One region of the Virgibacillus byunsanensis genome, then DNA from elsewhere that is predicted to be linked to it. Evidence: predicted binding sites of a transcription regulator. Region 1 holds the regulator's gene; the other holds the start of a gene.
The links. Region 1 encodes CtsR, which represses protease genes until heat stress. Its sites were predicted from a motif close to ATGGTCAATAAAGGTCAAACA; they were not measured.
Positions count from the first base shown of each region.

Region 1 (8,403 bases):
CCAAGTTTTCTAATTTTTGATTTTAGTAACTGCACCACATTTATTATTTTCAACATCATAATTCCACCATGGTGCATGTGGCCATTGGGGAGGATAAGTCTAATTTAAAATCAGGCTTCAATCGCGTTTGCAAATTCACTATCTGTATTTTGGAAGGCTTACAATTCGGCAATCACCTGATTTTGACTGGCTTCTTCAAAGTGAAATTCGAATAATAACACTTATGCCTTAGTTGCACTTATGCAGAATAGCAAAGTTTTCTTTTCTATTCTGCCTAGAAAACGCAGGCGCACTACCCGGGGAATTCGGACATGCGCTGTTCCCACAGGACTAGGAAGGCTACGAAAGCAACACATTGCACGAGGAAAATGCGTATGCACTTTCTAGGAGTCAACTCCTACAGCGAAAATCAACCATCATCTCAAGTTACGCCGAAATTTATATCAACTATAAAGATGAAAAAGCAACAATGCGTGCATAAAACAGCCTTTGGTACTAATCATTCTATAGTATGCTGTAATATCCCTTTATAAGGCTAAAAAAGTTTCTTAAATTTTCTCACTATATATTTATTGTAATTTCATATAAAATAAAAGGATATATATAAATTAGATGGGGAGGGAGAAGGATGAGTGAATTGGTTGATCAAATTCTTGGTGAACACTTTCTTATAATAATGGTACGTGTGTTAATAGCGTTACTATTATCTGGCTTAATTGGTTTTGAACGAGAGTTAAAGAACCACTCTGCTGGTTTTCGTACACATATATTAGTTGGTGTTGGAGCATGTTTAATGATGCTACTTTCGTTATATGGATTTGAGGCATTCATAGATAAATATGATCACGTTCGTTTTGATCCTGCAAGAATTCCTTCTTACGTTATAAGTGGTATTGGCTTTTTAGGAGCTGGAACAATTATCGTAAACGGAATGACAATTCGCGGTTTAACCACAGCAGCATCTATCTGGACAGTTGCTGGTTTAGGCCTTGTTGTCGGAGCAGGGATGTATGCTCCTGCAGTATTTACCACCTTTATCATATTGCTTAGCTTAGTGTTTCTAAACAACTTTGAAAAAATATTTACAAAGGGTCGTTCTTCACATTTAATTGAGATTATCGCGTTGCCTGGATTACAAGTAAATAAAATTGTCTCTGTTTTTGAGATGTTCGATTTAAATATTAAACAAGTTGAAATTGAAAAGGAAGAAGATAATCTAAGAAACATATTTATAAAAATTGACCATGACCCCTCGCTCGATCGAATCCGATTATTTGAGGAATTATCAAATATTAATCAAATTAAAAACGTAATTGAGAAAAAATAATTACATCTCCCCAGAAAACCTTACACGATTATCACACTGTAAGGTTTTTGGGTTACTGCTTTTTTGAGTGTTTTGTTTTTATAAGCTTTGTCTACAATAGGTAAAGACTATTAGTTGCATCTCACTTATTTTTGCGTATAATTAAAAATATAGTCAAAGATAGTCAAAGTCAAAAGCATATTATAAATAGTTGGTTAGCTCATAAAGGTAAAAAGGAGGTGGGCTCGTGGGTAATGTGTCAGATGTTATTGAACAGTATTTAAAAAAGGTTTTGCAAACAGCTGGTCACAATGTAATAGAAATTAAACGAAGTGAAATCGCGGATCAATTTCACTGTGTACCATCGCAAATTAATTACGTGATTAATACACGCTTTACTGTGGAAAAAGGATATATAGTAGAGAGTAAACGTGGTGGTGGAGGATATATTCGGATTATTCGTATTATGTATCAGGAGAAAGCAGAACTAATTGATGAAATTATTGAAATGATAAATCCAAAAATTACCCAACAGGCCGCTGTTGATGTTTTAGAGAGGCTTCTTGAAGAAGAGCTGATTACTGAACGTGAAGCGAAGCTCATAGTAAGTGCAATAGGCAGGGAAACGTTAGCTTTTCAGTTACCTCTACGGGATGAAGTTCGTGCACGGATATTAACATCTATGTTAACTACATTGAAATATTTAAATAAGTAAAAAAGGGGGAAGTCGTTATGGAATGCCAAGAATGCCAAAAGCGGCCTGCCACACTTCACTTTACACAAGTTATTAATGGGAATAAAACAGAAGTACACGTCTGTGAAGTATGCGCAAAGGAAAAAGGGTATATGACATATCCTGAAGAAGGGTATTCACTTCACAACTTGTTATCTGGTTTGTTTAATTTTGATTCATCATCCATAGGGGCGAATAGTAATCCAACATTTAAGCAGACGAAAGAATTACAATGTCCGCAGTGTGAAATGACCTTATCTGAATTTAAACGGGTTGGAAAATTTGGATGTGCAGAATGTTATCATGCATTCTCAGAGAGACTGGACCCCATTTTTCGCCGAGTCCATAGTGGGAATACAAAACATCATGGGAAAATTCCAAAGCGAAAAGGCGGTAATTTACATGCCAAAAAGCAATTGGAATCATATAAAAAAGAGTTACAAACGTTAATTGAAAAAGAAGATTTTGAGGACGCTGCAAAAGTTCGTGACAAAATTAGGGGCTTAGAAACAGAAATGCGAAAAGGTGGTGATGATTCATGACGCTACAGCATTTTATGAATGAGGCAATTAGTCCTTGGATGCGGGAAGAAGGCCCGGATAGTGATATTGTTTTAAGTAGTAGAATCCGTTTAGCTCGAAACTTTTCGCAAGTGTCATTCCCGATACTAGCTAATCAAGAAGATTTGGAAGAGATTCATCAGTTTTTTCAAAAAGAATATAACGATAAGTCTTTTCAGGATAATAAAAGTTTTGGGTTTGTGGCTATTCGTGATTTGACCCCAATCGAGAAACGGGTGTTAGTGGAAAAACATTTAATTAGTCCTCATCTGGCGGATCAAGCGCAGGCTGCAGCAGCACTTATTTCTGAGAATGAAAAGATATCTGTCATGATAAATGAAGAAGATCATATTCGAATTCAGCTTTATTTTCCTGGGTTTCAATTAAATAAAGCACTAAAAAAGTCATTTGAATTTGATGATTTTTTAGAGGAAAAAGTTAATTACGCATTTGATGAGACGAGAGGATATTTAACTAGCTGCCCAACTAACGTAGGTACCGGAATGCGTGCGTCGGTAATGATGCATTTACCGGCATTGGTGCTGACCCAACAAATTAATCGAATGATTCCCGCTATAAATCAACTAGGGCTTGTGGTACGTGGTATATATGGTGAGGGTAGTGAGGCAGTAGGTAATATTTTTCAAATATCAAATCAAATCACACTTGGAAGATCAGAACAGGATATTGTTGAGGATTTGCAAAGTGTTGTCCAACAATTAATAGAACATGAAAGAAATGCAAGAAATAGATTAGTGGAACAATCTAACACGAGGTTGGAAGATCGGATCTATCGTTCGTATGGTATTCTTGAGTACAGTCGAATTATCGAGTCAAAAGAAGCTGCAAAATGTCTCTCAGATGTACGGCTTGGGATCGATTTGGGTATTATAGAAAATGTACAACGAAATATACTTAATGAATTAATGGTTCTTACACAGCCTGGATTCTTGCAGCAATATGCAAAGAAAACATTAACTGCAAATGAACGAGATATACTTCGCGCCTCACTAATTCGTGAACGTATATTATTAGAGAAATAAGTAGGAGGAAAGTTATATGATGTTTGGACGTTTTACAGAAAGAGCTCAAAAGGTATTAGCCTTATCACAAGAGGAGGCAGTACGTCTGGGTCATAACAATATTGGCACAGAACATATTCTTTTAGGACTTGTTCGCGAAGGTGATGGTATAGCTGCAAAGGCTTTACAGTCCTTAGGCCTGGAAGTGTCAAAAATACAAGAAGAAGTAGAGAAGTTAATCGGTGTTGGTAAACAGCCAATGCAAACGATTCATTATACACCACGCGCGAAAAAGGTTGTGGAGTTATCACAGGATGAGGCAAGAAAGCTTGGACATTCATACGTAGGTACTGAACACATTCTTTTAGGTTTAATCCGTGAAGGTGAAGGTGTTGCGGCTCGCGTATTAAATAATCTCGGCGTAAGCCTAAATAAAGCCAGACAACAAGTATTGCAGTTGTTAGGCAGTAACGAATCTCAAGCAGGTCGTCAAGGCAGAGGTCAGGCATCCAGTAGTGCTAATACTCCAACGTTAGACTCACTCGCTAGAGATTTAACGGTAATTGCAAAAGAGGGAAATATTGACCCTGTTATTGGCCGCAGTAAAGAAATTGAACGGGTAATTCAGGTGTTAAGTAGACGTACGAAAAACAATCCGGTTTTAATCGGTGAACCAGGGGTTGGTAAAACAGCCGTTGCTGAAGGATTAGCACAACAGATTATAGACAATGAAATTCCCGAAACTCTTCGTGATAAGCGTGTTATGACACTTGATATGGGTACTGTTGTTGCGGGAACGAAGTATCGTGGTGAATTTGAGGATCGTTTAAAAAAGGTTATGGAAGAAATACGTCAAGCAGGTAATATTATCTTGTTTATTGATGAATTGCACACGCTAATTGGAGCAGGCGGTGCTGAAGGTGCTATTGACGCATCAAATATTTTAAAACCATCACTAGCTCGTGGAGAATTGCAGTGTATTGGTGCAACAACGATGGATGAATATCGTAAATATATTGAAAAAGATGCAGCATTAGAACGAAGATTTCAGCCAATACAAGTCGATGAACCAACACTTGAAGAAACAATTAAAATTTTAGGTGGCTTACGTGATCGTTACGAGGCACATCACCGTGTGACAATTACAGATGAAGCAATTGAAGCAGCAGCTAACTTGTCTAGCCGGTACATTACTGATCGGTTTTTACCTGATAAAGCAATTGATCTTATTGATGAAGCTGGGTCTAAGGTTCGCTTGCAATCCTACACTATTCCGCCAAATCTAAAGGAATTAGAACAGAAATTAGAAGAAGTGCGTAAAGAAAAGGATGCAGCTGTACAAAGTCAGGCATTTGAAAAAGCAGCCTCATTACGTGATTCGGAACAAAGGTTACGTGAAGAATTAGAGGAAACAAAAACTAAATGGAAAGAAAAACAAGGGCAAGAGGATTCAGAAGTAACAGTTGAAGATATTGCCGATGTTGTTTCCATATGGACTGGTGTACCAGTTTCTAGATTAACTAAGGACGAAAGTGAACGTTTATTAAATATGGAAGACACGTTGCACAAACGCGTTATAGGTCAGGAAGAATCGGTTAATGCTGTCTCAAAAGCAATACGCAGAGCTCGTGCTGGATTAAAGGACCCTAAACGTCCAATTGGCTCCTTTATTTTCTTAGGACCTACAGGGGTAGGTAAAACGGAGCTTGCGCGTGCATTAGCTGAAACGATGTTTGCCGATGAAGAGGCAATGATTCGTATTGACATGTCTGAGTACATGGAAAAACATTCAACTTCACGTTTAGTAGGTTCTCCTCCAGGTTATGTAGGGTATGAAGAGGGTGGACAGCTTACAGAAAAGGTTCGTAGAAAACCTTACTCTGTTGTATTACTAGATGAAGTGGAAAAGGCTCATCCAGAAGTGTTTAACATTCTTCTGCAAGTACTTGAGGATGGTCGCTTAACGGATTCAAAAGGTCGTGTTATCGATTTTCGTAACACCGTTCTAATTATGACTTCCAACGTGGGGGCAAATGAGTTAAAACGTAACAAATATGTTGGCTTCAGCCTTGGTGAAGAAGGTCAAGAATATAAAGATATGAAGAAAAAAGTTACTGATGAAATGAAAAAAGCATTTCGCCCTGAGTTTTTAAATCGTATTGACGAAATGATTGTCTTCCATTCATTAGAGAGAAAGCATATGAAAGATATAGTGACGTTAATGGTCGAGCAATTGAAAACTCGTTTGAAAGAACAAGATATCGTTTTCTCTTTAACAGATAAAGCTATTGAAAAAATTGCCAATGAAGGATTTGATCCGGAGTATGGAGCAAGACCACTCCGCAGGTCAATACAGAAGAATATTGAAGATTTATTATCAGAGGAATTACTGAAGGAAACAATTGCAAAAGGTCAAAAAGTAAAAATCGGGTTAAATAACAAAGGTGAATATGTTATTTTGCCCTAAAAGTGAACTTTAGAATAAATAGTTAAAAAAGCTAGAAGGAATCAACCTTCTAGTTTTTTTCCTACTATGCACATTTTAAACGAGTGATAAAATATGAGTAGCTGTGGTTTTCAATACTGATTGTGGCAGAATTATAGTATAAATATTAATAAATTGATAAAAAGATGTAACGTTTACGTTATGTTAATCGTATTAATTTACAGATAGGATAGATATAAGGGGATGTAAGTGGTGGCTAAACGTAAATCGAAGTATGTTTGTCAAGACTGTGGATATGAATCTGCTAAATGGATGGGGAAATGTCCGGGTTGCAATAACTGGAACACATTAGTTGAGGAATTGGAATCATCTACTGTGAAAAGCAGGCATACATTAGGAAGGGACATGAACACAGTTAGTAAGCCTGAAAGAATAACAGAGATTGAATCACAAGAAGAACCGCGTGTTACAACCTCGATGGAAGAATTTAATCGGGTGCTTGGTGGTGGGATTGTACCAGGCTCATTAGTACTTATAGGTGGAGACCCCGGGATAGGTAAATCAACACTGTTACTTCAGATATCATCTCAACTAGCAGAAAAACAGTTACCAGTGCTATATATTTCTGGTGAGGAGTCTACTAGACAGACAAAACTACGAGCAGAACGACTAGGTGTTAAAGCAGATTTATTATACGTATTAGCAGAAACGAATTTGTATGATATTGGAAATCAAATCGAAAAATTAAAACCATCCTTTGTGGTCATTGATTCGATACAAACCATTTTCAGAGAAGAAGTCACTAGTGCACCAGGTAGTGTATCGCAGGTTCGTGAATGTACAAGTGAACTAATGAAAATAGCTAAAACAAAAGGTATTCCCATTTTTATTGTCGGGCACGTAACGAAGGAAGGTGCCATTGCAGGGCCACGATTGCTTGAGCATATGGTTGATGCAGTCCTTTATTTCGAGGGAGAAAGACATCATACATTCCGTATTTTGCGTGGCGTAAAAAATCGTTTTGGAAGTACAAATGAAATGGGTATATTTGAAATGAAAGAAGAAGGTTTACGTGAAGTGTTAAACCCTTCTGAAATATTTTTAGAAGAACGTTCACATGGTGCGGCTGGATCAACGGTTGTAGCATCTATGGAGGGTACAAGACCTGTATTAGTCGAGATTCAAGCATTAATTTCACCGTCAAGCTTTGGTAATCCGCGCCGGATGGCAACAGGGTTTGATAATAATCGTGTGCCATTACTAATGGCAGTGTTAGAAAAACGTGTAGGCTTAATGCTACAAAACCAAGATGCCTATATTAAGGTAGCAGGTGGTGTGAAACTTGATGAGCCCGCCATTGACCTTGCTGTTGCAGTTAGTATTGTATCTAGCTTTCGAGATCAGCCTACTAAACCAGATGATATATTTATTGGGGAGGTGGGGTTAACAGGAGAAGTGAGACGGGTTTCTAGAATAGACCAGCGTGTTCAGGAGGCTGCCAAACTCGGATTTAAGCGCGTTATTTGTCCAAAAAAGAATTTAGATGGATGGATGATACCAGAAAACATTCAAGTTATCGGTGTAAATACAGTTCAAGAAGCATTAGAAGTTGGCGTTTTAAGGTAAATAGAAGAAACTCTAGTAAAATTAGATTGACATTGATATACGGTTATGATAAAATTTTATATTTGCAAATTGACTGATTTTTACAATTGTGCTATTATTTATTTGTTATCATAGAGGTAAATTATTATAAGTTGGATTATTTTATATAAAATTAGGTAATAATAACGGTTAGGAGGTGACGGTGGTGCTGAAAAAAATCGTACATTTATTTTTTGTAATTGCCGGTGGTACCATTGGATATTTATATATACCAGATATTATTAAGTTATTAGATTTTACAGAAGCAAGTTGGGTTGCTTCCCCGTATTTAGGTACATTATTAGGTGCAATTATATTATTTCTTATCACGTATTGGATAACAGATTATATTGTTGGATTTTTACGTTGGGTAGAAGATGCGCTGATCAAAGTACCAGTAGGAGATTTGTTTTTTGGTAGTTTAGGATTAATTGTCGGATTGGTAATTGCCTTTTTGATCAATATTCCGTTAACAGACATACAAATTGAACTTGTTTCGCAAGTTATTCCACTCTTTTTAACTATACTATTAGGTTATCTTGGTTTTCAGGTTGGATTTAGACGACGGGATGAATTCATCAATTTGTTGACGATCAATCGTAAAGAAAAAGAAAAACGTAGAGGTACTGATGTAGATAATGCAGAAACAAACCAGCCAAAAGCAAAAATATTAGACACAAGCGTCATTATTG
Region 1 is NZ_JBHTKJ010000014.1:7,336-15,738, reverse strand. Features, by position in the region: gene ACFQ3N_RS07235 (MgtC/SapB family protein) at 629-1,327, shown strand; gene ACFQ3N_RS07230 (CtsR family transcriptional regulator) at 1,554-2,021, shown strand; gene ACFQ3N_RS07225 (UvrB/UvrC motif-containing protein) at 2,039-2,581, shown strand; gene ACFQ3N_RS07220 (protein arginine kinase) at 2,578-3,642, shown strand; gene clpC (ATP-dependent protease ATP-binding subunit ClpC) at 3,659-6,088, shown strand; gene radA (DNA repair protein RadA) at 6,320-7,693, shown strand; gene ACFQ3N_RS07205 (PIN/TRAM domain-containing protein) at 7,878-8,403, shown strand, end outside.

Region 2 (8,403 bases), on a different contig from region 1:
GTATTCCAGGCGGCCAGATGGCTAACACGGAAGATGTGGAAAATTACCCTGGTTATGATCATATTTTAGGGCCAGATTTGTCCAATAATATGTTTGAGCATTCCAAGAAGTTTGGTGCTGAATATGCATATGGCGATATTAAAGAGGTTATTGATCATGGTGATTATAAAACTGTAATTGCAGGTAAAAAGGAATATAACACACGAGTACTAATTATCACTACAGGCGCACAATACAAGAAAATAGGTATTCCTGGTGAAGAAGAATTAGGCGGACGTGGAGTTTCCTATTGTGCTGTTTGTGATGGTGCCTTTTTCAAAGAGAAAAACCTTGTTGTCATCGGTGGAGGAGACTCTGCGGTTGAAGAGGGTATATATTTAACACGCTTTGCCAATAAAGTTACCGTTGTTCATCGTCGTGATGAACTTCGTGCTCAAAAGATTATTCAACAGCGTGCTTTTGATAATGAAAAAATTGATTTTGTATGGGATACTGTTGCAAAAACTATAAATGGACCTGATGGTAAAGTTAGCAGTGTATCATTGCATAACAACAAAACAGGTGAAGAAAATGACTATCCAATTGATGGGGTATTTATCTATATTGGAATGGTACCGTTGAGCGAACCATTCAAATCACTTGGAATTACAAATGATGAAGGGTATATCCCAACAAATGAACACATGGAAACGAGTGTTCCAGGCGTGTTTGCAGCTGGAGATATCCGTGAAAAAACATTGCGTCAAATTGTTACTGCTACTGGTGATGGGAGTATAGCTGCTGAGGCAGCACAAAAATATATTGAAGAATTAATGGAAGAACTTAAAGCTGCTAAATCATAATAAAAACAAATGTAAATTGTTTTTATTATAAAGTAATTGCATTTTAACGCTGTTGTAACATGCACGAAATAATTTTGGGGTACAATGTAATTAACTAATTGACCCCCTTTTAATAGATAAATTAGTTTATTGCACAGGTGCCGAGCATCTGTGCATTTTTTTTGCTAGTAAAGAAACTATATAACTTGAAAGTTATGTATATTTTCCAGAAAATCAGCCACGTCCAGCTCTGCTGTTAGTGGGCTTTTCTGATCCTTCTTATGATAAGTCAACATCGATTCGCTTAAGCAAAAGGAAGGCCGACTAAAATCGGGCTCTCGGTCCAACTTCTTCATAGCCCTATGAAGGAGCATGTTTCATTTTAGATGAACTTGACTTATCGTCAATAATGGAGAAAGTCAAAGTGAATCTTATACTCTGGAGTGAATCTCATAGTAATTGAGGAAGATCGACTAAAACCACCGCTTTCGGCGGCAGCGTTGACCCACCCGCGATGAACGGGCGCAACCCATACGTCGCTAAATGAGCGCTTGTACTGTTGTTCTAGTTTAACGTTAGTACTTCTAGCTACAGTATATGTGCTGTTGAGGCAATTTCCGTTATCTTGGTACCATTAGTCAATGACATTTCGGGTAAACATAAGGAACAATGGAAGCTTTTGTTATAAACATATCCTTGTTGCTTTGGAATTTTTCATTGTATAATAGTAGTAGTGTATTTCTTAGTTTTACATGAAAATAGGTGAATAATGCATGCAACGTGTAACTAACTGCATATTAATAAATGATAATAGGGTGTTGCTTTTAAAGAAGCCACGACGAGGGTGGTATGCAATACCTGGTGGAAAGATGGAAGAAGGAGAAACTGTTAAGGAATCAGTTATTAGAGAGTATCGTGAAGAAACAGCATTAGATTTATTAGACCCAAAAATGATTGGAACTTTTACGTTTAATGTTTTTAGAGAAAAGAAAATTGTTCAGGAGTGGATGATGTTTACGTTCATATGCCGTACTTATGAGGGAGAATTAACGAAGCACTGTGAAGAAGGTGATCTGGAATGGGTAGCTCTTGATCAGATACAAACGCTACCAATGGCAGAAGGAGATCACAAAATCTTTGAGCATATGTTATCATCCGAATCTATGTTGTTTGCATTGTTTGCTTACACGGAGGACTATGAGCTCCTTGATATACGTCAAGACCCATCTGGACCTTAAGGGAGGGATACATAATGGGTACGAATGAACAAGAAACAAAATTAGTAGTTATAACGGGGATGTCTGGTGCTGGAAAAACAGTTGCAGTTCAGAGCTTTGAAGATTTGGGATACTATTGTGTAGACAATTTACCTCCCGCGTTACTACCGAAGTTCCTAGAACTAATGAAAGATGCAACGAACAATATTCGAAAAGTGGCTCTTGTAATGGATTTACGTGGACGAGAATTTTTCGATTCGTTGTTTGAAGCTTTGGATATACTGGGTGATGAAGATTGGCTTCATGAACATATCCTCTTTCTTGATGCGAAAGATGAAGCGCTTGTAACGAGGTATAAAGAAACAAGGCGTTCCCACCCATTAGCTGTAGGAGGCCTACCGCTGAATGGTATCCAGCAAGAACGAAATATTCTTGATGAGTTAAGAGGAAGAGCCCAGCGGATTATTGATACTACCAACTTAAAACCAAAAGAATTACGAGAAAAAATATTAAAAGCATATACAGAAGAGAAGCAGGAGATTTTTTCAGTTCATATGGTTTCTTTTGGCTTTAAATATGGCATACCAATCGATGCAGATTTAGTTTTTGATGTACGGTTTTTACCAAATCCACATTATGTTGCCCATATGCAGCCCTTAACTGGACTGAATCCTGAGGTATCTTCATATGTGTTTAAATGGTCAGACACCCAAAAGTTTAATGAAAAAGTACTTGATTTACTGCAATTCATGCTACCTCAGTATAAAAAAGAAGGGAAGTCACAACTTGTTGTTGCGATCGGTTGCACAGGTGGACAGCATCGATCTGTGGCGCTTGCAGAACATTTCGCTAAAAAGCTGTCTTCATCATATATTACGCATATTAGCCATCGAGATATTGACAAAAGAAAGGGTCATTAACAATGACTAGGATGCCTAATGTTGTTGTAATTGGTGGTGGTACTGGTATGCCAGTGCTGCTCCGCGGATTAAAGGATTTACCCATCCAACTAACAGCGCTTGTTACAGTAGCTGATGACGGTGGGAGTACGGGTAGGCTACGAACCGAACTGGCCATACCGGCCCCAGGAGATATTCGAAATGTAATAGCTGCTTTATCTGATGCAGAACCGATGTTGTTAGAACTTTTTCAACATCGATTTACAATTGGTAATGGATTATCAGGTCACTCGATGGGTAATTTGTTGTTAGCAGCTATGACCTCTATTACTGGTAATTTTTATACTGGTATTAAGGAAATATCAAGAGTATTAAATGTAAAAGGAAAGATATACCCAATATCGAATGAAAGTATGTCTTTACATGCGAAAATGATAGATGGATCCATTGTATCAGGAGAATCTAAAATTCCACTTGCAAATAAGAAGATTAAGCGTGTGTTTCTTAGGCCTAATCCCGTACAACCCTTACCTAACGCAGTTCGTGCAATTGAAAATGCCGATTTAGTTGTGGTTGCACCGGGGAGTCTTTATACAAGTATATTACCGAATATGATTATTCCACAAATAGACACCGCGATACAAGATGCAAAGGGAAAAGTTGTTTATGTTTGTAACGTTATGACACAAGAAGGGGAGACTACCGGCTTTACTGCTTCTGATCATGTCCAAGCGATTTTTGATCATGTTGGTGAAGGGTCTGTGGATTCCATCATTGTACACAATGAGCCTATAAAAAGGGCAGTTAGAGAAGTATATGCAGAAGAAAATGCGAAGCCAGTCGTGTATGATACGGATCGTTTACTCGAGATGGGCTTACAGATTATTGAAGGTGACATCATTAGTCATACACAGTCAACGTTACGACATGATACATCTAAAATTGCCAAGTTACTCTATTCGATCATATAACTTATAAAATATAATTACCATTTTTCAGTAGACAAGTGCAACTTAGATTTTCTAATGATGAGGAGGTGGTGTGATGTCATTTGCATCTGAGATAAAAAAAGAATCAACAACCGTTGAAGTAGACGAATGCTGTTCACAAGCTGAACTTGCAGCACTAATTCGAATGAATGGTGCTATTTCGTTATCTAAACAAAAATATGTATTAGATGTGCAAACGGAAAATGCGGCAATAGCACGTCGCATCTATACTTTGATTAAGTCACTATATTCATTTCCAGTTGAATTACTTGTACGTAAGAAAATGAAGCTTAAGAAAAATAATGTTTACATTGTTCGTATGAAAGAAGATGTTCAAATGTTATTAGGTGACTTAGATATCTTACAGGAACCGTACAAGTTTATTCGGACCATTTCAACTAAATACCTAAAGAAGAATTGTTGTAAAAGATCCTATCTAAGAGGTGCTTTTTTAGCAGGGGGTTCGATAAACAATCCTGAAACTTCATCCTATCATTTAGAAATATCTAATTTTTATCAAGAACACAATGAAGCTTTATGTAAATTGTTAAATAGCTTTAAACTTCGTGCACGAAAATTAGAGCGGAAAAATGGCTATATAACATATATTAAAGAAGCAGAAAAAATTACAGAGTTCCTTAGCATAATCGGAGCATATAATGCATTGTTCAAGTTTGAAGATGTTCGTATTGTCAGAGATATGCGTAATTCGGTAAATCGATTAGTGAACTGTGAGACTGCTAATCTTAACAAAACGATTGGTGCTGCATTCCGACAGATCGAGAACATTAACTTTATTGAAAATACCGTTGGATTGGATGCGTTACCGGAAAAGTTACGAGAAGTCGCTATCTTACGTGTCCAGCATCAGGATATATCATTAAAGGAATTAGGAGAGCTTGTTTCAAGTGGCGAGATTTCCAAATCTGGTGTAAATCATCGTCTGAAGAAAATAGATGAATTCGCTGAAAAAGTTAGACAGAATGGAACGTTGCTTAAAAAGTAAACTGTTCTATATCATTTAATCAGGTTCCATGATATAATATCGATAATTTAAAGTAATCAAAATAGAAAATATTTCTACATGTTAAAAAGTCGACAGAACAGTATTGCTGTACTGTCGATTATGTGTATTTTACCTATATATAATGAAGATTAGCTATTACGTTGATTATTCAAAAATGATAGCGGTTACGAAAACAGGAGAGGATGAGTACTTTGGTTGAAAGATCTGTTACAATCAAACTTGATAGTGGGTTACAAGCAAGGCCGGCTGCTCAGTTTGTACAAGAAGCAAATCGTTATTCTGCACATTTGTTTCTAGAAAAAGATGGGAAGAGAGTAAATGCAAAAAGTATTATGGGTCTGATGAGTTTAGCTATTACAACTGGGGAAGAAATCACATTAATAGCCGATGGTTCGGATGAGGAAGTAGCACTAAATCATTTAACTACTTTTGTTACGAATTCATAACTAGTACGTTATAACATAATTTCATTTAAAATCCCCCTCCATCTATGATGGAGGGGGATTTTCTTAACTGTCTAGGAAATTATAAAATTAGGAGCCTGTGGATAATTTATTTACTGCTTAAGCCACGTCCAGCTCCGACGTACAGGACGTACTAGTGCCGATGACGCCACAGGACGTGGCGTCATCGGCCAGCGCCCGTGCTGTTAGTGGGCTTCCTGATCCTCCTTACGATAAGTCAACATCGAATCGCTACCGCTCTTCGTGTTTCCTTTATCTCATGCGAATTTGGAAGATCGACTAACTTCGCCGCTTTGCGCGGCAACGTCGACCCACCCGCGATGCGCGGGCGCAGCCCATACGTCGCTAAACGGGCGCTTGCGCTTTTGTTACTTACTTTTTATCTTTATCTGTATTACGCTCAAGAATCTTGTCAATCATACCATATTCAACTGATTTCTCAGCAGTCATGAAATTATCACGGTCTGTATCACGTTGAATAACTTCCAAAGGCTGTCCTGTACGCTCAGATAGAATTTTGTTGATTTTTTCACGCATTTCAATAATACGTCTAGCATGAATTTCAATATCAGATGCTTGCCCCTGAGTACCACCTAATGGTTGGTGAATCATTACTTCACTATTTGGTAGTGCATATCGTTTACCTTTTTCACCAGCAGCCAATAAGAATGCACCCATAGATGCTGCCATACCAGTACAAATGGTTGATACGTCTGATTTAATAAATTGCATGGTATCATAGATTGCCATACCTGCTGTAATCGATCCACCTGGTGAGTTGATGTATATGGAAATATCTTTGTCTGGATCTTCTGCTTCCAAGAACAGTAATTGTGCTACGATTGAGTTGGATACATTGTCATCTATAGCACTTCCAAGCATAATAATACGGTCTTTTAATAAACGTGAGTAAATATCATATGCGCGTTCTCCACGGTTCGTTTGTTCAATAACTGTAGGTATTAAATTCATGTGAAAATCCTCCCTTATTCCTTAACGTGTATCCAATTAATTTGGATCTAATTTTATGATAACTAAAAGGTCAATTAAGGTCAAACGAAAACGTTTGACAATAAATTTACTGATACTTAAGAAATCATAAAAATTCTTCTTCCATCATTCCCTTATCTAAGTAAAATAAACCTATATACTAATTTAAACAAGCTTATATTTATTTTTAGGCCGCCCTTTTTTCCCGTACTGTGCAAGAACTTCAACTTCACCTCTTCCTTCAAGGTAATTTAAGTATCGATGAACGGTTTGGTATGCAATTGGTAATGCAAGTTGAATTTCATTTATGGTGGTCGGTTGCTCTTGTTGTATGAGAAAGTTTTTGATAGACATCATCGTTGCTTGTTTTATTCCTTTCTCGACAAAGGCACTGTCTTTATCTTCTGTTAACTTGGCTATTTTTAAATTTATTTTGATTCTTGAAATTAGGTCTGGTGCTTTAATTGGCTTTAGTGCAAAGTCTGTAGCACCAGCATCTAAAAAGTTATTAGCAATTTCTTGACGTTCATCGACCGTTAAAACAATGATGGGAGTACTTGCATTTGCTTTCCTCATTTCTTTTGTTGTTTTAATTCCATCCCAATCGGGCATATGATAGTCCAGCAAGACTAAATCTGGATTTAGCATATGGAATAGTTCCACTGCTCTTTTTCCAGTTGATGCTTGTATTACATTCCAATTAGCATATTCACAAATTTCTTTTAATGTAAATCGAATATCTTCATTATCATCAACGATTAGTATGGATGTATTCATTGGTTTGTTCACCTACCTTATGGATTGGTAGCAAGATATTCATTTGGGTATGGCTACCTGGAACACTATCTACGGTCACTGTTCCTTCATGATTTTCTACAACACGTTTTACAAAAGAAAGCCCAATCCCAGAAGAGTTTCTCGTGCTAAATCCATCTATCCAAATATTTTTTAAATGTGAATTTTTAATTCCTGGTCCGTTATCCTGTATTTGAAACAAAATATCGCTATCTATTCTTTTGACATTAATATGTATATATCCTTCTTTTCCTGCCAAAGAAGTGACTGCATTTTCTAATATATTGGATATGGCACGGGAAAATCGAGTTTTATTTACATATATTTGAGGTAAGTTTGGTTCCATTTTAATATCCAGATCAATAAATTGTTCATCTAGATTTAAATGACTTGTGACATATTCTAACAGTTCCTTAATATGAATAGGTTGTTTAATATTTTCATAGAGAATTTCAGAAATCATATCCTTCATTATTTCGATCGATTTATCCGTTCGTTTTAAATAAGTAGCTAATGGTCTATCTTCTGAAAGCTGCATTTTCATCTCTATTAAAGAAAGTAAACCTTCAACTGTCACAAGGGGGGTTTTTAAGTCATGAACCAGCATAGTCATTTCCTCATACACCTTTGACTCAACTAAAGCTATCCGTGTTTCCTTAAGTTCTTCTTCCTGTTCTTGGTATTTTTTAAGCGTGTATACCTGCTTGTTAACTAAATGGATTAAAAATGTGAATATAATTGCTATTATAAAGAAAGCAATAAAAAAGATAGTTGCTAATGTATTAAACAAATTGTTTTCCGTAAAAAAACTATCTGCCATTTTAAGACTTATTGCTATATCGTCCGTACCAAATCCAAGTGAAGAAAGTACTGGAATCAATTGAAGCCATTGAACAGAAAGTATTACTAAAAACAAAATGATGGAGAATATAATATAAAAGTTTTTCTGTTTAGGGATATATATTTGTAGAAATACAACAATACCTAGTGTTACGATATGACCCAAATATGAAAAGTGTTCATGATAGATTTGGTTAAATAGAAAAAGGGAAGCCATAACCGTTACGATCAATAATAATGGAAAAGATGACTGTTCTAAATCTTTAGACAGTGAATGTGCAATCATCATGGATCCCAGATAGATTAGGGAAAATATAATGAGGTACTTAGCGATATATGCAAATGAAGAAATAATTAACAG
Region 2 is NZ_JBHTKJ010000026.1:50,478-58,880, reverse strand. Features, by position in the region: gene trxB (thioredoxin-disulfide reductase) at 1-842, shown strand, start outside; gene ACFQ3N_RS10620 (NUDIX hydrolase) at 1,595-2,059, shown strand; gene rapZ (RNase adapter RapZ) at 2,074-2,958, shown strand; gene ACFQ3N_RS10610 (gluconeogenesis factor YvcK family protein) at 2,961-3,908, shown strand; gene whiA (DNA-binding protein WhiA) at 3,982-4,932, shown strand; gene ACFQ3N_RS10600 (HPr family phosphocarrier protein) at 5,145-5,399, shown strand; gene clpP (ATP-dependent Clp endopeptidase proteolytic subunit ClpP) at 5,790-6,389, opposite strand; gene ACFQ3N_RS10590 (response regulator) at 6,573-7,184, opposite strand; gene ACFQ3N_RS10585 (sensor histidine kinase) at 7,159-8,403, opposite strand, start outside.
Region 2: clpP (ATP-dependent Clp endopeptidase proteolytic subunit ClpP) is a predicted target of CtsR. The motif match lies at 6,456-6,476, and genes of this name have one in related genera.